2 regions of the Nonomuraea sp. NPDC050786 genome follow, and region 1 is predicted to be linked to the other one. Evidence: riboswitches for the same ligand, from Rfam matches in the RefSeq annotation. Region 1 holds a riboswitch; the other holds the start of a gene.
The links. A riboswitch is a leader RNA that binds a small molecule or an ion and turns the genes downstream of it on or off. The one in region 1 is predicted to bind thiamine pyrophosphate.
Positions count from the first base shown of each region.

Region 2: another riboswitch for thiamine pyrophosphate. It lies ahead of AB0H84_RS35270 (cytosine permease); the one in region 1 lies ahead of tenA (thiaminase II).

Region 1 is NZ_JBFAHJ010000014.1:36,154-39,351, reverse strand. Features, by position in the region: gene AB0H84_RS24900 (acetate kinase) at 1-860, opposite strand, end outside; TPP riboswitch at 1,059-1,154, shown strand; gene tenA (thiaminase II) at 1,146-1,859, shown strand; gene AB0H84_RS24890 (BTAD domain-containing putative transcriptional regulator) at 1,840-3,198, opposite strand, start outside.
Region 2 is NZ_JBFAHJ010000024.1:88,961-92,158, forward strand. Features, by position in the region: gene AB0H84_RS35265 (methylated-DNA--[protein]-cysteine S-methyltransferase) at 1-177, shown strand, start outside; gene AB0H84_RS35270 (cytosine permease) at 143-1,474, opposite strand; TPP riboswitch at 1,464-1,579, opposite strand; gene AB0H84_RS35275 (rhodanese-like domain-containing protein) at 1,653-1,976, opposite strand; gene AB0H84_RS35280 (helix-turn-helix domain-containing protein) at 1,973-2,362, opposite strand; gene AB0H84_RS35285 (DNA-formamidopyrimidine glycosylase family protein) at 2,468-3,198, opposite strand, start outside.

The sequences.
Region 1 (3,198 bases):
GCGGCGTGGTCGTCGCGGGCGCGTACTTCCCGCATGTCTCTGGTGCCGGCCAGCGCGAGCAGGCCGCTGTGGTGAGTGAGCGCCTGCTCGACCTGCTGGGCGTCCAGCCCGTTCACGCGGGCGAGGTAACCGGTGAGCGCCGGGTCGATGTCGCCGGAGCGGGTGCCCATGACCAGCCCCTCCAAGGGCGTCATGCCCATGGAGGTGTCGATGCTGCGCCCGCCGCAGACGGCGGTGGCGCTGGCGCCGTTGCCCAGGTGCAGCACGATCAGGTTGAGGTCGGCCAGGTCCCGGCGGAGGAAGGCGGCGGCGCGGCGGGAGACGTACGCGCAGGAGGTGCCGTGGAAGCCGAAGCGCCGCACGCCCCACTCCTGGGGCACGGCGTAGGTGTAGGCCTCGGGTGGCAGGGTGCGGTGGAAGGCGGTGTCGAACACGGCCACCTGTGGTACCTGGGGGAACGCCTTGCGCGCGACGCGGATGCCGGTGACGTTGATCGGGTTGTGCAGGGGAGCGAGTGGTGTCAGTTCCTCGAGGGCGGCGATCACGTCGTCGTCGATCAGCACGGCCTCGGTGAAGCGGGTGCCGCCGTGCACGACCCGGTGCCCGACCGCGACGGGCGCCAGTTCGGGCCCTGCCGCGGCGAACGCCTCCATCATGGCCTCCAGCCCCTCGCCGTGCCCGGGGAAGGGCCGCTCCCGCACGTACGGCGTCCCGTCCCCGCTCCGATGGGTGAGCCGCCCGGTCTCCTCGCCGATGCGTTCGACCAGGCCGCCGGCTGGGCGTTCGCGGGTCTCGACGTCCACCAGCTCGTACTTGATCGACGAGGATCCGGTGTTCAGGACGAGAATGCGGCCGGCCATGTCCACGAGCCTATTTCGAGGGGGTCCTCGCTGTGCTCGCGGGTGTGGGCACGGGCTCGGAGCCGGGCGTCGGCGCACGTGGGAGGCCCGGCGTGGCTGAGCCGGTGCGGCGGCCCATCGTCTGGGCCGGTCTGCCGGCCGCCACCGCTCTGGTGAGAGTGCGGGCCGTGGTGTCGCTTCTCGCCCTCTGCTAGCGTTCCCTGTGACGCGGGGTGCCCGGGAGGCCGGGCTGAGATCACACCCGTCGAACCTGATCTAGTTCGCACTAGCGAAGGGACGTCATCGGTGACCTTCTGTGAGCAGATGTGGACGCGCACGGCCGCGTTGCTCGAGGCGATCCACCACCACCCGTTCAACACCGCGCTCCGCGACGGCACCCTCGACCGGGAGCGCTTCGCGTTCTACCTCGTCCAGGACGGCCGCTACCTGGTGGCGTACTCCAAGGTGCTCGCGACCGCCTCGGCCCGCGCCACCGACCCGGACGACGCCGCGTTCTTCGCCCGGAGCGCGCACACGGCGCTGGTCGTCGAGCGCGGGCTGCACGCCGGCTACCTCCAGCAGTTCGGCCTGGCGCCCGACGAGACAGAAGCCATCGCCACCTCGCCCACCTGCCTGGCCTACTCCTCCTATCTCCAGGCCACGGCCCTCGCCGCTCCCTTGCCCGTGCTCGCCGCCGCCGTGCTGCCGTGTTTCTGGGTGTACCAGGACGTCGGCACGGCGCTGCTCGAGCGCACGGCGGACGCCGCCGGCCACCCGTACCGGACCTGGATCGCCACCTACTCCGACCCGTCGTTCGCGGCCTCGGTGGAGCAGGCCAGGGCGCTCGTGGACCGGCTGGCCGAGCTCGCCGACCCGGGGACGCGCCGGGCGATGGAGGCGGCGTTCTGCCGGGCCACCGAGTACGAGTGGATGTTCTGGGACAGCGCGTGGCGCCTCGAGACCTGGCCCACGGCGGGATGGCTGGCCGCACACCCCGCCGTCACGCGAACGACTCGCTGAGCTCCCTGCGCAGCTCGCGGGCCTGGTGCAGGTAGTGGCGGGCCAGCACGGAGCGCCCGGACGAGTGGTACAGCTCGCCCAGCGACTGGTACGTGTCCGCCTCGCCGCTCCGGTCCCCGAGCTGCTGGAAGATCACCAGTGAGCGCTCCAGCTGGTCGGAGCCGTCCGACCGGTCGCCCCTGGCCACCTGGAGCCCACCCAGGTTCCGCATCGCGTACGCGCCGCAGTGCCGATCCCCGAGAGCCTCGAAGATGTCCAGCGCGTGCCCCTGGAAGCGCATGGCCCTGTCGGACTCGGCGACCAGGTCGTACAGGCGGCCGAGCTGCATGGACACGCAGCCCTCGCGGTGCGCGTCGCCGAGCTCCTCGGCCAGCCGCAGGGCGTCCCCGAGCCACCTGGAGGCCTGGCGCACGTCGCGCAGCGACAGGTAGACGCGCCCGATCGCCTGCCGCGCGTACGCCTCGCCGCTCCTGTCGCCGATGGCCAGGAACATGGCCAGCGCGTGCCTGAAGGACCCGAGCGCCCTGAGGTGCCGGCCGGAGAACTGGTTGACCGCCGCCAGCCCGCAGATCGAGATCGCCTCGCTCCGCGTGTCGCCGAGCTCGTGGAAGATGGCCCGCGCGCGCCGGAACATGTCGCCGGCCTCGGCGTACCGGTCCTGGTAGAGGCAGACCTGGGCCAGGCCGCGGAGCATGGCGGCCTCGCCGTGGCGGTCGCCGGCCGCGCGGGCGCTGTCCAGGGCGACGCGGTGCGTGCTCTGCCACTCGTCCAGGCGGCAGTGCAGGTCGAAGTAGGGCACCAGGGTCGCGGCCAGCCCCCACGCGGACTGGGCCAGGCCCGCGCCGGCGGCCAGCCGTACGGCGTCGACCAGGGACTCATGCTCGGCGTCGAACCAGGCCAGCGGCTCGGCGGTCAGGCGGCCGAGGGTCTCCCGCTCCAGGCTCCAGCGGGGCGCCCCGTCGGACGTCAGCCCGAACAGGGTGGTCGGCAGCCGCGCGGCGGCGTGTTCGGCGGCGGTCAGCCAGCCGCCGAGCACCCTGACGAGCGCGTGCCGTTCGGCCCCGTCGATGGTGGGGGCGCCCGCCTTCTCCATGGCGGCGCAGCGGACCAGGTCGTGCAGGCGGTAGCGGGGCTGGCCGACGGGGTCGGTGCCGGCCAGGCGCAGGAGGTTGGCGTCCACGAGGGTGTCCACCACGGTGTCCGACCGGTGCCGGTCGAGCACGGCGTCGGCCACCCAGCCGGGTACGGACTGGGAGCCGAGCAGGCCGAGCGCGCGGAAGGCCAGGGCCGCGTCGCCGGGCAGCCGGCGGTAGCTGAGCTCGAACGAGCCGCGTACCTC
Region 2 (3,198 bases), on a different contig from region 1:
GGCAGGCCGCGCGCGCTGCGGGCGATCGGCAACGCGCTGGCCTCCAACCCCGTGTGCGTGATCGTGCCGTGCCACCGCGTGGTGCGCGAGGACGGCGGGCTCGGCGACTACGCGGGCGGCCAAGCGGCCAAGCAGCACCTGCTCAACGTCGAGCAGCGGGCGTCAACGCGCCGATGAGCAGGGTCACCAGCGCGGCCACGACGGCCGCGCCGAGCGCCCCGTTCATCCACGGCTGCCGGGCGAAGCCGATGGCCTCGCGGACCGACTGCCAGTAGGCGTCCCACTGCGGGAGCGTGGGCGTGGAGGTCGTCAGCCAGTACGCCACGAAGCCGAGGGCCCACGGCACCAGCCTCGACCAGCGCGAGGGCGCGTGCTCCTCGGTGTTCCAGCCGCGCGAGCCGCCCAGCACGAAGTAGTCCACGGCCAGCACCGCGAACATCGGCACGAACACCGCCCCGATCACGCCCAGGAACGCCCCATACGAGTTGACGTCCACGAACAGGGCGATCGCGACGGTCAGCACGCCGATGGCGGTGGAGAAGATGCGCCGGTCCACGCGCGGCATCAGGTTCTGCAGCGAGAGCGTGGTGGAGTAGACGTTGGCGAACGACTGGTCGGTCTCGCGGAGCACCAGGATCGCGAAGAAGAGCGCGCCCAGCGGCACCGCGACGAACGGGCCGAACACCGACGTCCCGTCGGCCCGCACCGCGTCCGCCCCCGCCAGGGCCACCGCGTACACGCCCAGCCCCAGGCAGGCCACCTGCGCCAGCGTGTACCCGGCGACCACGCCGGTGAACGCCGCCCCGCTCGACCGGGAGTGCCGGGCGAAGTCGGCCGCCATCGGCACCCACGACACCGACAGCGCGATCACGTAGTCCACGGCCGGGGCGAACGCCGCCCAGGACCCGCCGGTGTGCGCGGGCGCCCGGGTCAGGAAGAACCAGGCGAACCAGACCAGCGACACGACCACCCCGATGGTGACGTACCGCCGCAGGATCCGCACCGACCCGAGCGGCCAGATGGAGAGCGCGGTGGTCAGCGCCCCCGCCGCGATCACCCACACCTGGTACGGCACCGCGCCGAAGATCGCGCCGGCCGCCTTGGCGATCACCCACAGCTCGAACGCACCCCAGCCGATCATCTGCACGATGTTCAGCACCGTGGGCACGTACGAGATCCTCGCCCCGAACAGCCCCCGCAGCAGCACCATCGCGGGCTGCCCCGTCCGCGTGCCAGGGACGGCGGACAGGCCCACCATGGCCGTGCCGACGAGGCTGCCCACCACGACGGCCACCAGCGCGGCGGCCAGGCTGAGCGGGGCCCCGCCGAGCGGGTCGAGCAGGAGCAGCGCCCCGGAGAAGCCCAGGAGGCTGACCCCGAGGTTCGCCCAGAGCGCACCCTGGTCGAGCACGCCCAGGGTCTTCGGCGGCCTGCCCTCGAGGGTCAGGGGAACTTCGTCGGCGACATGCGTCATCGCACACTCCCTACGCCGGCATTACCCGGACAGGTTCAGGCGGTCGGCAGCGGATCTGTGCTGCCCTCTCAGCCCGGCGAACCCCGAGCTCCCGCGACGATCTGAAGTTGGCGCCCTCATCATGCCCTAGTGGCGGCGGAAATGCCACAGGAGGCTTTACGCCCGCTTTTGTAGCTTTTTACGCCACGAAGGGCGTTTGCCCGGTCTCGCTCACCATCGGACGGCGCGCGTACTCCCACGACTGCATGCCGCCACCGACGTTGACCGCGTCGCGCCCGAGCTGGTTGAGCCAGGCCGCCACCTGCAGGGACCGGCCGCCCACCCGGCAGACGACGTAGACCGTGCGGTCGCCGGGCACCTCGTCCACCCGCCCTTGGATCTGGGTCATGGGGATGTGGACGGCCTCTGGCGCGTGCCCGGCGACCCACTCGTCCTGCTCTCGGACGTCGAGCAGGTAGGCGTCGTCGGGAACTGCGCTGGCCTCGATCTCAGGTACGGTCATGCTTCCATCATCTCGCGCCTCGCGTCGTAGGCGGCACGCGCGGCGGCGATCTCCTGCTGGTGCTCCTCCGTCCAGGTGACCAGCGTCTTGATGGTCTGGTGGAGCGTGCGGCCGAGCGGCGTCAGCGCGTAGTCGACCCTGGGCGGCACGACGGGGTGGACCGTGCGGGTGACCAGGCCGTCGCGCTCCAACTGGCGCAGGGTCACGCTGAGCATGCGCTGGCTGACGCCGTCGATCTCGCGGCGGAGCTGGGTGAAGCGCAGGCTCTGGCAGTCGAGCAGCGCGATCACCAGCAGCGACCACTTGTCCGCGATGCGGTCGAGTATCTGACGGACCTCGCAGTCCTCCCGCGTGTCCCACTGGCGGACGTCGTAGTCGTCTTCCATGGCGCTGTCGCAGTGACCGGGTGATTCCACGGTGCCCATGCTCGCCGAAAACATGCCCCGGTTACAAGAGAGAACCGACCCGCCGAGCGATAACCGGAGCGCGGCTCATTTCAGCAGGCGGGACAGGCGCCGGTCGGCGAGCGGCTTGCCGCCGGTCTGGCAGGTGGGGCAGTACTGCAGGGACGAGTCGGCGAAGGACACCTCGCGGATCGTGTCGCCGCACACGTCGCACGGCTGGCCCGTCCGGTTGTGGACGCGCAGCCCGGACTTCTTCTCCGCCTTGAGGTCCTTGGCCGCCAGCCCGTGCGCCCGCTCCACCGCCTCGCTCAACATGGTGACGATGGCCTCGTGCAGGTCGGCGATCTGCGCGTCGGTCAACGACGCCGCGATCTTGAACGGGGACATTCTGGCCGCGTGCAGCACCTCGTCCGAGTACGCGTTGCCGATGCCCGCGATGATCTTCTGGTCGCGCAGCAGCCCCTTGATCTGGGTGCGGTTGCCGCTCACGATGCGCTTGAGCGCGTCGACGGTGAAGGACTCGCGGAGAGGGTCGGGGCCGAGGGAGGCGATGCCGGGGACGTCTTCCGGATTTTTCGTGACATAGACGGCGAGGCGCTTCTGCGTCCCCGCCTCCGTCAGCTCGAACCCGGGCGCCGGCCCCTCCTCGTCGGGCGCCAGCCGGACCCGTACCGCGAGCGGCCCCTTGCCGGGGCGCACCGGCTTCGCGCCCGAGAGGTCGTCGCGCCAGCGCAGCCACCCCGCCCTGGCCAGGTGGATGACCAGGTGGAGGCCGTCACAGTCGAGGTCGAGGAACTTGCCGTGCCGCGACACGCCGG